4 regions of the Streptacidiphilus sp. MAP12-20 genome follow, and region 1 is predicted to be linked to each of the others. Evidence: riboswitches for the same ligand, from Rfam matches in the RefSeq annotation. Region 1 holds a riboswitch; each other region holds the start of a gene.
The links. Region 1 has a riboswitch for cyclic di-AMP ahead of ABIA32_RS13140 (NlpC/P60 family protein). Riboswitches for the same ligand answer to the same signal wherever they lie in the genome.
Positions count from the first base shown of each region.

Region 2: another riboswitch for cyclic di-AMP. It lies ahead of ABIA32_RS25155 (transglycosylase family protein); the one in region 1 lies ahead of ABIA32_RS13140 (NlpC/P60 family protein).
Region 3: another riboswitch for cyclic di-AMP. It lies ahead of ABIA32_RS25675 (transglycosylase family protein); the one in region 1 lies ahead of ABIA32_RS13140 (NlpC/P60 family protein).
Region 4: another riboswitch for cyclic di-AMP. It lies ahead of ABIA32_RS14830 (family 16 glycosylhydrolase); the one in region 1 lies ahead of ABIA32_RS13140 (NlpC/P60 family protein).

Region 1 is NZ_JBGCCK010000008.1:151,917-155,454, reverse strand. Features, by position in the region: gene ABIA32_RS13140 (NlpC/P60 family protein) at 112-1,158, opposite strand; cyclic di-AMP (ydaO/yuaA leader) riboswitch at 1,169-1,326, opposite strand; gene ABIA32_RS13135 (NlpC/P60 family protein) at 1,627-2,664, opposite strand; gene ABIA32_RS13130 (NYN domain-containing protein) at 2,813-3,538, opposite strand, start outside.
Region 2 is NZ_JBGCCK010000020.1:94,910-98,447, reverse strand. Features, by position in the region: gene ABIA32_RS25165 (hypothetical protein) at 1-164, opposite strand, end outside; gene ABIA32_RS25160 (winged helix-turn-helix domain-containing protein) at 289-1,191, shown strand; cyclic di-AMP (ydaO/yuaA leader) riboswitch at 1,447-1,602, shown strand; gene ABIA32_RS25155 (transglycosylase family protein) at 1,606-2,292, shown strand; gene eno (phosphopyruvate hydratase) at 2,465-3,538, shown strand, end outside.
Region 3 is NZ_JBGCCK010000021.1:59,215-62,752, forward strand. Features, by position in the region: gene ABIA32_RS25665 ((4Fe-4S)-binding protein) at 1-31, shown strand, start outside; gene ABIA32_RS25670 (GNAT family N-acetyltransferase) at 145-459, shown strand; gene ABIA32_RS25675 (transglycosylase family protein) at 525-1,760, opposite strand; cyclic di-AMP (ydaO/yuaA leader) riboswitch at 1,767-1,921, opposite strand; gene ABIA32_RS25680 (D-alanyl-D-alanine carboxypeptidase family protein) at 2,177-3,538, opposite strand, start outside.
Region 4 is NZ_JBGCCK010000009.1:201,509-205,046, reverse strand. Features, by position in the region: gene ABIA32_RS14835 (TerC family protein) at 1-346, opposite strand, end outside; gene ABIA32_RS14830 (family 16 glycosylhydrolase) at 537-1,739, opposite strand; cyclic di-AMP (ydaO/yuaA leader) riboswitch at 1,738-1,924, opposite strand; gene ABIA32_RS14825 (TerD family protein) at 2,011-2,592, opposite strand; gene uvrB (excinuclease ABC subunit UvrB) at 2,729-3,538, opposite strand, start outside.

The DNA.
Region 1 (3,538 bases):
GACTCACCGCCGCACGCCCGTCCGAGTGAACGGCTGGACCAGGAACGGAGCAGCAACACGAGAGCCCGCCGTCGACAGGTCGACGGCGGGCTCTCGCGGAAGAGCGCGTGCTCAGATGTGGCGCATCGCGTAGACGGAGCCGATCCAGCTCATCTGCTCGAACTTGACGACGGTTCCGGTGTGCGGTGCGTGCAGCACCATGCCGTTGCCGGCGTACATGCCGACGTGCGAGTTGCCGTTGAAGAAGACCAGGTCGCCCACCTGCAGGTCGGCCTCGGAGGCCACCGGGGTGCCGGAGTTGATCTGGTCGTAGGTGCTGCGGCCGATGGAGACGCCGGCCTGGGCGTAGGCCCACTCCATGAGACCGGAACAGTCGAACTCGTTCGGGCCGGTGGCGCCCCAGACGTAGTTGTCGCCGAGACGCGTCTGCGCGGCGGCGAAGGCGGCGGCCTCGACGCTGTTGCCCGCCTTGGCGCTGCCGAGGTTGGGCCGACCGGTCGAGCCCGTGCCGCGGCTGGCGGCGGTGCTGCCCTGGTTGCCGGCGGCGGCGAGAGCGGCCTTCTGGGCGGCGGTCATCGAGTCGAGCAGCGACTGCGCCGCAGCGATCTTCTTCTGGACCTCGGCCTTGTTGGCGGCCAGCTGCTTGTTGGTGGCCTCGATCTGCTGGAGCGTCTGCTCCGCCGTGGCCTTCTCCGAGTCGAGCGTGTGCTGCTCGCTCTGGAGCGCCTTGATCTCGGTCGCCTGGTTGTCCGTGATCTGACCGAGCGAGGACGCCTGGTTCAGGTACTGGTCCGGCGTCGACGAGAGAAGCAACTGCACGGTCGGGTCGACGGAGCCGTTGGCGTACTGGGCGTTCGCGACCTGGCCCAGGGCGTCCATCTTGGTGTTCACGGCCGCCTGGGAGCGCGCGATCTGGTCCTGCAGCGTGTTGACCGCGGCCTGCTGGGTCTTCAGCTGGGCCTGGGCCGCGTCGTACTTCTGGATCGCCTGGTCGGACTCGGTGTTCAGCTGCTGGAGCTGAGCCCTGAGCTGGTCCGTGGTCGGCTTCGGCGCGGCCTGCGCGCTCTGCGCGGACACCGCGACAGCGGTGGCGGCGGCGGCCGTCAGCACGGATATGCGCGCACGACTGGGGGACTTGGGACGACGATGGGACGCCACGAAGGCGAGCTCCTTCTTCCTACGTCCGCCTACCGGGTGAGCTGACGGGTTCGGGCCAGGAAGTCGGCCCTACGACGCCTCACGGACCCGGGATCGCACCGGGCCGTCCTGGCGTCGATTCACCCCGGGGGAATTGGTTCCCCGGCTCCGACTCGACGGCTTCCCCAGTACGGGCTCCGCACGTCTCCGTGGTCGGCCCTGCCGCTTCGTCGAACTCGACGGTAACCTCCGCTGCCGCCCGGGTTGGGCGAACGACCGCACGGTGGTTCAGGCCATGACCCTAGTAACCCAACCGTGATCGGTTCAAATCCTTGTCAGTAAAAACTCTCATCACTTTCGACGACTCGTCAGCTCATGGACGCTCTGTAGTCACAACATGACCGGACGCCGACGACATGGTGGTCAAATCGGTCATTCGCGCACCAGGAGTCACTTGCGTGTGAGCTGACTCACAGAGCCGTCGGCGTGTCAGATCCGACGGATCGCCACAATGCCGCCGAAGTAGGACATCGGCTGCACCGTGACGTCGTAGCCGTACTGCGGGGCGTTGAGCAGCATCCCGTTGCCGGCGTAGAGGCCGACGTGCGCGCCGCTCTCCATCACGATGATGTCACCGGGCTTCGCGTCCGCCAGGCTCGGCACGTAACTGCCCACCGACTCATCCGCGTAGGAGGAGTGCGGCAGCGAGACGCCCGCCTGGGCGTAGGCCCACATCACCATGCCCGAGCAGTCCATGCCTGCCGGGGTGGAGCCGCCCCACAGGTAGGGCGTCCTGCCTATGCGGCTCATCGCCGCCTCCATCGCCGTACGCGCGGCCGCGGATATGCCACTGAGGTCGATGTGTCCGCTGTAGCTGCCGCCGGAGGGGGTCGAGCCGTAGCCGCCACCACCGGTGACGGCCGCGCGCTGGGTCGGGGTGAGCGCGTCGAGGACCGACTGCGCGTGCTTGAGCTTGGCCAGCGCCTGCGTCTTCTGCGTGCTCATCTGCTGAAGCAGCGTCTGCTCCTGCGCGAGCTCGGCGGCGGCCTGGGCCTTCTCCCGGTTGAGCGTGGCCTGCTGGGCGACCAGCTGCTCCAGCGAACCGGTCTGGCTGGCGGTGAGCTCGCTCTCGGCCCCGGCCTTCTGCAGGAAGGTGCTCGGGTCGCTGGAGAGCATCAGCTGCACCGTCGGGTCGACCGCGCCCGTGGCGTACTGGGCGTTGGCGATCTGGCCGAGGTTGGCCAGCTCGTTGTTGACCTGCGCCTGCTGCCGGGCGATCTCGTCCTGAAGGATCGCCACCCGCGCCTGCAGCGCCTGCTGCTGGGTGTGCGCGTTGTTGTACTTCTCGGTGATGCCGGAGGCGGCCTTCTGGTCCGCGTCGACCTGCGCCTGCGCGTCCTTTGTCGAGATCGCCGGGGCCGCCTGGGCGGCGGTCTGGGCCGAGAGGGCCACGACGGTCGCCGCAGCTGCGGTCAGCACGGAGACGCGGGCACGGCTGGCCTGGCGAAGACGGCGGTGAGAAGCCACGACGAATGCAATCCCTTCACACGCGGAAACGCCCGCATGCACGAAGAGAGAACACGAGTACGGACGTTGAGAGCTGAGGATAGTGAGCCACGGGGCCTGTTGTCTCCCCCGGCAGCCCTCTCTCTTAACAAAGCCTCAAGATCGCAGCTCAGGATCGGATCAGGCGCCGCAGAAGCATCGTGGACGGAACGGGCCTTGCGCCCGATTTGCGTACTCCATCGGCGACTTCGCGGTCCGTGGAGACCACCACGACCGGCCGGCCCTCCGGCTCGGCGCGCACGAGTCGGCGGATCAGCTCGTCGGCCGTCTCGCCGGTCCGGCTGAACAGCACCCGGACCCCGCGCGGCGGCGGCGCCATCGGGATCGGCCCGTCCAGATCCTGCCCGTCGAACACACAGGTCACCTCGGCGCCGGTCTGCACCGCCAGCAGACCCAGACCACGCAGGAGTTGCTGCCGCTGCCGGTCCAGCGGCATGTCCGGCCAGCCGGTCTTGGTCACGTTGTAGCCGTCGACCACCAGGTGCACCTGCGGCAGCTGCAGCAACTGCTCCAGCAGCGCCGGGTCGTCGCCCTCGATCGCGCGACGCGCGACGTCGTGCGGGGAGGCGGCGACCGGGGAGACGGCCTCGACCGAATCGGCCGGACGCCCGCTGAGCGGCGCGAGCCCGAGCTCGCGCTGGAGCCCTTGTGCGCCCTGCACCACGGTGTCGAGCAGCAGCCGCAGCCGGATCTCCTCCGCGGAGCGGCCCTCCCGCGCGGCGCGGCGGGACGCCTCCAGCGCCGCCTCCAACTCGCCGACGCGGTGCTTGAGTCGGCGCACCTCACTGTCCTGCGCGCCGCGTTCCGTTGCCCCGGTGGCGCGCAGCGCCTCCAG
Region 2 (3,538 bases), on a different contig from region 1:
ATCACCATGCCGATCGCCAGGATCACGCCGACCGGAGAGCGTCGCTCGCGCTCGCGCGGAGCGAGGAGCAGGACCAGCCCGACGAGGATCAGCGACGTCTCGACGCCGGTGTTCTGGAAGAGCAGACTTAACAGCCAGTCGAACAGCTTCTCCCTGAGGTCCAACTGTCCACCTCCTTATGTTGTCAGGATGATTTCCAGGACAGCGGGATGGGTAACCTGTAAATCTGACGACTAGACAGGTTCCGGTTCCCGCAAGGGGCGTAGGCTGCAGACGAGGGGGTTTGCGATGGCCTCGAAAGGTGTACGGGAGCGACTCGCGCAGCGGATCGCCGCAGGCGAGTGGCAGCCGGGCGAGTCGCTCCCCTCAGCGGAGGCGCTGGCCGTCCAGTTGGACGTCTCCCGGGTCACGGTGCACAAGGCGCTCACCGCGCTGGCACGGGACGGCCTTCTCCTGACCCGCCCGGGCAAGCGCGCCGTGCTGACCGGCGTCCGCTCCCGGCCGGCAGACTTCGGCCCGGACGGGGGTGCGGCAGCCGAGCCATGGGCGGAGGGCGCGGTGGACATACTCGACCGCCACCTCGGCGGGGCGCTGCGCACCGGCCGGCTCCACGTCGACGTGCTCTGCGTGACCGCCGAGTCCTTCGTGACGGCGCTCCAGCGTCAGTTGATCGGCCTGCGGGCGCGTCGCGAGCCGGTGTTGACCGAGTTCCGGATCCGTTTGCTCTTTTGCGACTTCACAGCACTGCCGACCTTCCCACGGGTACTCGGCGACCCGGACGACCTGCGTCCGCTCGAACGGCTCCGCCGTGTCGCGCATGACCAGGTGACCTCGCTCCGCACGGCGGCCTACTCGCTGCAGACCTACCAACTGGTCACCGCCGAGCCCGGGATCGAAGTGAGGACCATCCCCTTCCCCCCGATGTCCAAGCTCTACGTGCTCAACGAGGACGAGGTGCTGGAGGGCCGGTACCAGCTGATCGAGAGGTCGGTCGACGTCGGCGGCCACCGGGAGATCCTGGACGACCTGGCCGGACTGAGCAGCCGTCTGTTCGTCCGCCGCCGCCACGCCCTGGCGAACCACGTGGACTCGGCCTACGTCGACGCGGCCGGCGAATTCTTCGAATCCTGGTGGACCAAAGCGAGCCCTTACGCCGTCGGCGTCACTCTGGATCGGGCCCAGGGCGTTTGACGGTCGGTCAGTGTCGCACGGGTCGGGGCGCGGCCGTCGGATAACGCGCAGGTAACGGACGTCACATCAGTAGCTGGACGGTGTCTGCCGCCCTCGAAGAAGGCCAGGTCAGGCCCGATGCAGACGCGCCTCGGGCGGGTGTCGTGCCGCGTGTCGGGGTTTGTGAATCATCTGACGATCTGCCTAGCCTCCAGGCAGTTCGCGTAAGCGGACACCGCCTCGCGGGACGCCGAGTCCTGTCCACCGCGAGGCGGCGACGACGAGTTGACGAACGGACAGGAGCGGGGGACCCAGGAAGTCGCCGTTCACGCGGATGCGCGGACGGCTTGGGGTGAAGACGCGTGAGCGTCCGGGCCAGCCTCTACGGCCCGAACCCGACAGCTCACCTCGCAGGCGTCGCAGAGGGAATCCTTCATGCTCCTTTCCGGTACCGGTCGTCATCGTCGTATCCGTGTCAACAAGGCCAAGGCGCTCGTCGCCACCACCGGCGTCGCCGGCGCGGCCGTCGCCCTGCCGTTCGTCGGAGCGAGCAGCGCGAGCGCCGCGTCCGTCTCCACCTGGGACAAGGTCGCCCAGTGCGAGAGTGGCGGGGACTGGTCGATCAACACCGGCAACGGCTATTACGGCGGGCTGCAGTTCTCCGCCGGCACCTGGCGTGCCTACGGCGGCGGCGCGTACGCCTCGACCGCCGACCAGGCGAGCAAGGGTCAGCAGATCTCGATCGCCGAGAAGGTGCTGGCCGGTCAAGGCCCCGGCGCGTGGCCGGTCTGCGGGGCGCAAGCCGGTCTGAGCGCCGGCGGTGCGCCCGCCTCCGTGGACACTTCCACCAAGTCCGGCTCCTCCGGCACGTCGCACACCCGGCAGGCCGCGCCGAAGCAGAAGGCGCCCAAGCACGCCGCGCCGCAGCACCAGAGCGCTCCGGCGCAGCGCGGTCCGTCCACGACCGGCAACTACACCGTCAAGGCGGGCGACACCCTCTCCGGCATCGCCGCGAGCCACGACGTGGCGGGCGGCTGGCACAAGCTGTACGCGGAGAACCGCTCCACCATTGGGGGTAACCCGAATCTGATCTACGTCGGTGAGAAGCTCGTCGTGAAGTAGTCGCGAAGTTCGAACGGCCATGAGCGAGAAGCCCCTACCCGTCGGTAGGGGCTTCCTGCCGTTTTCGCCAGAAGTCCGTCAGTCAAGACAGGGCAAAGGTCCTGAGTGGTCCGGGCCCCGACACGGGCTACGCTCTGTGCGTAACAACCCGCATCCCCCTGAGGAGACAGTTGTGCCGTCGATCGACGTCGTCGTAGCCCGGGAGATCCTCGACTCACGAGGCAACCCCACCGTCGAGGTCGAGGTCGGCCTTGACGACGGCAGCACCGGCCGCGCTGCCGTGCCGTCCGGCGCCTCCACCGGCGCCTTCGAGGCCCTGGAGCTGCGTGACGGTGACAAGTCCCGTTACGGCGGCAAGGGCGTGGAGAAGGCCGTTCTCGCCGTCATCGAGCAGATCGGCCCGGAGCTCGTCGGCTACGACGCCACCGAGCAGCGGCTGATCGACCAGGCGATGCTCGACCTGGACGCCACCGCCGACAAGTCCTCGCTGGGCGCCAACGCGATCCTCGGCGTCTCGCTCGCTGTCGCGCACGCCGCGTCCGAGGCCAGCGACCTCCCGCTCTTCCGTTACCTGGGCGGCCCCAACGCCCACGTGCTGCCGGTCCCGATGATGAACATCCTCAACGGCGGTTCGCACGCGGACTCCAACGTGGACATCCAGGAGTTCATGATCGCGCCGATCGGCGCGGAGTCCTTCTCCGAGGCGCTGCGCTGGGGCGTCGAGGTCTACCACCAGCTCAAGGGCGTGCTGAAGGCCCGCGGCCTCTCCACCGGTCTGGGCGACGAGGGCGGCTTCGCGCCGAACCTCGACTCCAACCGCGAGGCGCTGGACCTGATCGTCGAGGCGATCAAGGGCGCCGGCTACACCCCCGGCCGCGACATCGCGCTCGCCCTGGACGTCGCCGCCTCCGAGTTCTTCAAGGACGGCGCCTACCAGTTCGAGGGCAAGTCCCGCACCGCCGCCGAGATGAGCGCCTACTACGGCGAGCTCGTCGCCGCGTACCCGCTGGTCTCCATCGAGGACCCGCTGTTCGAGGACGACTGGGACGGCTGGAAGACCATCACCGCCGAGCTCGGCGACAAGGTCCAGCTCGTCGGTGACGACCTGTTCGTCACCAACCCGGAGCGTCTGGCCCGCGGCATCAAGGAGGGCGCCGCCAACGCCCTGCTGGTGAAGGTCAACCAGATCGGTTCGCTGACCGAGACGCTGGACGCCGTCGAGATGGCGCAGCGCAACGGCTTCCGC
Region 3 (3,538 bases), on a different contig from region 1:
CTCGCACGAGCGCATCGGGTGGCGGGAGTGAGTCCGGCGCGGACGCGTGTCCGTTCGCACGAAAACCGACAGGGTGACGGACACTCGTCAGACAGGCGTGGGCGAAGCACGAGCCTGCGGACGCCATGCGAGGAGGCGGCGAGGATGAGCACGAGCGAGACCGAGGCCGAGGTCACAGTCGCCGACGTGCCCGAGGCGCAGCGTTTCGAGGCGCGCATCGAGGGCGATCTCGTCGGCTTCGCCTCCTACGTACGCGACGACGAGCGCGTCATCTACCAGCACACCGTCGTCGGCCCCGCCTATGAGGGTCTGGGCATCGGCGGGCTGCTGGCGCGCGCCGCGATCGAGGACGGGATCGGCCGGGGCATCAAGGTCAAGGCGACCTGCCCGTTCATCAAGGCCTGGCTGACACGACACCCGGAGTACCAGGACAAGTTGTCCGGTACCCCGGGTGTGTGAGGGGGAGAGAACCCGTTCGTAAAGCGGTCGATCAGCGGCCGATCAGCGGTCGACCGGGGTGATCATCAGGCGACGCGACCCGCGAAGTCCGGGGTGTAGTTGCTGATGGTCTCCCACTTGACGCCGGAGCTCGGGTTGGCGGCCTCGACGAACTTGCCCGCGCCGACGTAGATCGCGACGTGGTAAGTGCCGGCGGCGGTGCCGTCGTTGGACCAGAACAGCAGGTCGCCCGGCTGCAGCTGGTCGAGCGAGACGCGGGTGGTGGCCGCGGCCTGCTCCTCGCTGGTGCGCGGGAGCGAGACGCCGGCCTGCTGGTAGGCGGCCTGGACCAGACCGGAGCAGTCCCACGTGTTCGGGCCGGTACCGCCGTAGACGTAGGAGTCGCCGACGTGCGACTCCGCGAAGGAGATCGCGGCGCCGATGCCGGAGCTGCTGGCGCTGGACGTCGTCGACGAGGCGTTGGTCGCCGTGGTGGCGGTGCTCGACGAGCCGTTGGACGCCGAGCTGTCGGACGACGAGGACTGGGTCGCCGTGTCCGAGGAGCTGGAGGAGGTGGACGCCGAGGAGGCGCTGCCGCCGAGGACCAGGTGCTGGCCCGGGTAGATCCAGTCGGGACCCGAGGTCAGGGTCGACTTGTTCAGCTGGTACAGACGCTGCCAGCCACCGGAGACCTTCTCCTTCTGCGCGATGGTGGACAGCCAGTCGCCGGCCTGCACGGTGTAGCTGCCGGAGGTGGCGGCCGGGGTGCTGGTGGTCGGCGTGCTGGTGCTCGCGGCCGAGGAGCTGCCGGAGTCCGAGCTCTCGCTGTCGCTGCTGGAGGAGCCGCTCGTCGAGGAAGACGCGCTCGAGGAAGACGCGCTGCTCGAAGAGCTGCTGGACGAGCCGGAGGTGTTCAGCTGCGGCGAGCCGCCGCCCTGGCTCAGACCGGCCTGCGGGCCGCAGACGGGCCAGGCGCTCGGGCCCTGGCTGGCCAGGACCTTCTCGGCGGTGGCGATCTGCTGGTCCTTGGTGGCCAGGTCGGCGCGGGAGGCGTACTGCTGGCCGCCGTAGGCGTCCCAGGTGGACTGGTCGAACTGGAGGCCGCCGTAGTAGCCGTTGCCGGTGTTGATCGACCAGTTGCCGGTGCTCTCGCACTGGGCGACGGCGTCCCAGGTGGAGACGGTGGCGGCGTGTGCGCCGGTCGCGGTGACCAGCGGGAGGGCCATGCCGGCGCCGGTCAGACCGACGGTGGCGAGCAGGCGCTTCGAGGTGCGGCGGGCGATTTTGGGCGCGCGGTGGCGACCAGTGCCGTTGGACAGCATGAAGTGGGGTCCTCTCCCACGCCTGCGAGGTGAGCTGTCGGGTTCGGGCTGGAGTTGCCCGGCCGTGCTGTGTCACGGCTTCACCCCAAGCCGCGAGCGCTGAGCTCGCGGCGACTTACCTGGGTCCCCCGCTCCTGCCGTGAATGCGTCGGGTGACGTCTGACATGACCGGCGGCAGGACTCGGCGTTCCGGAGATGTCAGTTCCGCTTAAGTGCGGATGACGGCGACCGTAGGCAGGTCCGGCCTGAAACCTCAAGCCGCCAAGACGCCGATGAGACGTCTGTCACGTAGTCACTTCATGATTCACAGCTAGGCGGAGGCGAAATGCCCGAATTAGCACCCTGCTTTGAAGGCATTCAGTTGATATGTCCGTTTGACTACGCTTCGGCCACCGTCATCATGCTCACACTCGCACTCACCCCAGCCGGGTGAGCTTCTCGCCGAACCCGGGCGCGTTCAGGTTCGACTGCAGCGCCACCGGAATCGTCTGCGCGCTCGCTCCGCTGCCGACGACGAGGTCGGCGACGATCGTCCCGGCCGCCGCGCTGTGCGGGAGGCTCGCGCCCGCCTGCGGCTTCAGCGAGACGTCGACCGAGAGCCCGCTCCAGCCGGCGACGGAGACGTCCTGGGTCGCCACGACGGGCGTCCTGCCGCCGAGCCCGTCGTCCACGTAACCGACGACGTCGCCCTTCTTGGCGAGCACGTGCGACTGCAGCGCACCCTCGGCGCTGACGATCAACTTCTTGCTCTTCTCCAGCACCTGCGGCAGCCAGCCGCCGCCGTTCCCACCGACGGCAGGCTGGCTCAGCACGACGCCGTAGAGGGTCTCGGTGGTGTCGCCGACCTTCTGCTGCGCCGCCCACATCAGGTTGCCGAGCGCGGCACTGCTGGTGCCGGTCTTGACGCCGATGACGCCGTTCTTCAGCAGAAGAGCGTTGTTGTTCTGGGTCAGGCCGTTCTCCGGCGGCGTGAAGGACGCGGTGCCGACGATCTCCCGGAAGACCGGGTCGGCCATGGCCGCCTTGGCCAGCCTGAGCTGGTCGTTGGCAGTGCTCTTGGTGGTGCCGTTCAGACCGCTGGGGTCCGTGTACGTGGTCTTGCTCATGCCGAGCTCGGCGGCCGTGGCCTGCATCTTCTGAACGAAGGCGTCCTGGCTGCCCGCGTCCCAGCGGCCCAGCAGACGAGCAATGTTGTTGGCCGAGGGGATCAGCAGCATCTGCAGCGCCTGATACTCGGTCAGCTTCTCGCCCGCCGAGACCTTCATCACCGACTCGCCGCCGGCGGTGCCGGTGGTGTAGTCGTTCACCGCCTGCTGGTCGACGGTCAGGGTCGGGCCCTGCTCGCCCTTCTTGAGCGGCTTGTCGCGGAGTACGAGATAGGCCGTCATGACCTTGGTGACACTCGCGAGCGGCACCGGGTTGTCGCTGCCGCTGTGGCCCATCACCCCGAGTCCGGGAACCTCGACGGCGGCCTGGCCCTTGACCGGCCAGTCGAGCCCCGGCGCCCCGCCGTCGAAGGCGAAGCTCGACGCGGCGGTCATCGTGAGCTTGGGCGCCGGCAGCGGGCGCAGCAGCTGCACCGCGCCGAGGACCACCACGAGCACGAGCAGCAGCGTGCCCCAGAGGCGGACGCGGCGCAGCGCGATCCGGGCCGGGGTCATCGGCCGGGAGCTGAGACCGGCCAGGATGTCCATGGCCTCGACGGTCGTCTCCGGCGAGTCCGCGACGGCCGTCGCCCCGGCGGGCACGCCGCCCTGCGGCTGCGCCTGCGCCGCGCC
Region 4 (3,538 bases), on a different contig from region 1:
CCCGCAACACCAGGGCGATCAGCACGCCCACCGTGAGCACCCGCTGCTGATACGCGGGCGGGACGGCGAACTTCCCCATGATCAGCACGAAGACGAAGAGGTTGTCGACGCTGAGCGACTTCTCGGTGATGTACCCGGCGAAGAACTCCGCCGCCGGGCCGCCGCCCGAGTGCCACCAGAGGAAGCCGCCGAAGAGCAGCGCCAGCACGACCCAGACCACGGTCCAGAGACCGGCCTCGCGCAGCGAGACCTCATGGGGTTTGCGGCCGCCGATGAAGAAATCGGCGGCGATGAGTACGGCGAGTACGGCGATGGTGGTGGCCCACATGGCCACGGACGCGTCCATGAACGGCTGCTCCTCCGGCAGGCACAACTGTCTGCCGGAGGTCTCCTCCGCCCTGCCTGGCAGGGCCGACGCCACCGGGCGGTGCTGGGCACCGCCGTGTTGACGAGGACGTCGTTCTAGGGAGTACTCCCCTCCGCTTGCCTTGCCAGGCTAACAAGACAGCAAAGGGGAGGCAAAGGCCGAGAGATGCTCAGTGGTAGACGCGAATGTAGTCGGCCGAGAAGGTGATCGGCGTGCTGCCGCTGGGGGCCGCGTGGTACTGGCCGGCCGAGAGCGACAGGTTGAGGATCAGGTAGGCAGACCAGTTCGCGCCCACGCCGTTGCCGTCCGAGTAGACCTTGACTCCGTTGACGTACCAGTCGACCGAGTTGGCGCCGTACTTGGTGCCGATGGTGACCCACTGGCCCGGCTTCACCGCGTTCGCGTCGGTGAAGTAGTTCGAGCCGGAGGTGACGTGGTTGGTGAGCTCCAGCAGGTTCGGGTTGTCCGGGTGGTACTCGAAGGAGTCGATCTCACCGTTGCCGTTCTTCCACGTCCACAGGGCCGGCCAGGCGCCCACACCGGTGGGGAGCTTCATCCGGGCCTCGACGTAGTCGCCGGTCTTGACCTGGAAGCCCTCCTTGGAGCCCTCGGTCGTCAGCATGCCGGTCGTCCACGCCTGCTTGCCGTTCTCCAGCGTGTGCGAGCTGGGCTGGGCCGTGAAGGTGGCCACGCCGTTCGCGACGGTGACGTCGTTGGTGTCCAGCCAGTCGAGCTTGTTGTCGTTGGGGTTGTGGTTGCCGTACTGGTAGGAGGAGGAGCTGTCGCCGACCCAGCGCTGGCCCCAGTTGATCGGACCGTTGAACTCGTCGGACCAGATCGGGGTGGTGGAGGAGGCGACGCCGGCCGGGATCGCGCTGCCACCGCTCGGGGCGGGCACCGGAGTCGGCGTGGGCTTCGGCGTCGGCGTGGGGGTCGGCGTGGGCTTCGGGGCCGGGGTCGGGGTCGAGCTGGAGCCGATGGTCAGCGTCTTCGCGGTCAGGTTGTGCCAGCCGCTGGCGTCGAGGTAGGCGCCCATCATCGTGTAGTGGCCGGGGGCGAAGGTCCGCGTGCCCGCGTGGAAGGTCAGGCCGGAGGGGCAGATCCGCGCGTTGCTGCGCCACTGCGGGAAGTCCAGGTTGTTGCCGGCCGCGTCGCGGACGGCCACACCGAGGCTGCGCACGGTCACGCAGGAGGTCGCGCTGACCTTGACGGTCGCGGTGGCGGTCTTGCCGCTGACAGTGGCGGACAGGCCGGTCTCGCTGACGCGCGGGGTGCTCGCCTGGGCCTGCGGCACGAAAGCCGCGCCGAGAAGCAGGGCCGGCACGGCGCCGAACGTGAGTATGCGGGCAGGGGTCGACAGGGTGGGATGCATGGCGCCTCTCCGACGCCTGCGAGGTGAGCTGTCGGATTCGGGCCGTGAGAGTAGCCCGGCCGCGCGGACGCGGCTTCACCCCAAGCCTCGCGACATGGCGAGGCAGCGTGCACCTGGTTCCCCCGCTCCGGCCCGTGGTGTTCGTAGACCCGGCGGCGAGGGGCAGGATTCGGCGTCCCGACGCTGGGGTCCGTCGATGGGAGCGGACCTGCGCAGGTTAGGCAGATTGAATGACCGCAACCAAACATTCTCCCTACGATTGAGGGCTATCTCACAGGCTCTGCTCGATCACCGGAAGCATGTCCTGGAAGGTCCTCCCCTGCGCCGGCACGCCGATCGCGGCCATCTGCCAACCATCGTTCGCGTCCCGGTAGACCTTGGCCATGACCTGGCCGGTGTGGGCGCCGCCGCCGTCGAGCGTGTAGCGGGCCAGCTCCTGGCCCTTGATCTCGTCGACCAGGCGGCAGTGGGCCCGCTGGACCTCCTGGAAGCTCTGGCCGTTGTACGAGTTCACGGTGAAGACGATCTGGGTGATCTTCTTCGGAACCCGGTGCAGATCCACCATGATCGACTCGTCGTCCTCGCCGCCGCTGCCGCCGACCAGGTTGTCGCCGGTGTGGCGGACCGAGCCGTCGTTGCTGACCAGGTGCTGGAAGAAGACGACATCCGCCAGCGAGCCGCCCGCGTAGAGGACGGCCGAGGCGTCCAGATCGATCTCGCGGCGGCGCATCCCGAAGAGCCCGCGGCGGGGCGCGGCCTGCCACCCGAGGCCCATCCGGACCACCGTCAGCGAGCCGCCGCCCGCCGCCTTATCCAGGCTGACACTCTGCCCCTTGCTCAAGCTCACCGACATGGCTCGGCCCTCCCCGAATCGATCCGCGGCGTCGGCCGCCGCGGCCTCTCATCCCTAGGCTTGAACCTTACGACCTGGGGGTCGCGTGGGAACGGATCAGCACGGACCCGCCGGGGCCGATCAGCGGGCCATCCGGTCAGGCGATGCCCGCTTCGCGCATCTGGCGCAACTCCTTCTTGAGCTCGTTGACCTCGTCGCGCAGCCGGGCCGCGACTTCGAACTGCAGCTCAGCCGCAGCGGCGTGCATTCGGTCCGTCAGTTCGCCGATGAGATCGGCCAGCTCGGCCGCAGGCAGGCTCTTGGCACCCTTCTTGCCGGCCGCTGCCGCTGCCTTCGCGCCGAGGGCCGGGACCGGTGCCTTCTGGCCCTTGCCGCCGCCCGTGCCGGACTGGCGGTAGCCCGTGCTGAGCAGCTCGGCGGTGTCCATGTCCTCGCGGGCGAGGGAGTCGAGGATGTCGCCGATCTTCTTGCGCAGCGGCTGCGGGTCGATCCCGTGCTCGGCGTTGTAGGCCTGCTGGATCTCACGGCGGCGGTTGGTCTCGGAGATGGCGCGGTCCATCGCCGGGGTGATCCGGTCGGCGTACATGTGGACCTGGCCGGAGACGTTACGGGCGGCGCGGCCGATCGTCTGGATCAGCGAGGTGGGCGACCGGAGGAAGCCCTCCTTGTCGGCGTCGAGGATCGCGACGAGGGAGACCTCGGGCAGGTCGAGGCCCTCGCGCAGCAGGTTGATGCCGATCAGCACGTCGTAGTCGCCGGCGCGCAGCTGGCGCAGCAGTTCGATCCGGCGCAGCGTGTCGACATCGCTGTGCAGGTACCGGACCCGGATGCCGAGCTCCAGCATGTAGTCCGTCAGATCCTCGGACATCTTCTTGGTCAGCGTGGTGACCAGGACGCGCTCGTCCTTCTCGGTGCGCAGCCTGATCTCATGGATCAGATCGTCGAT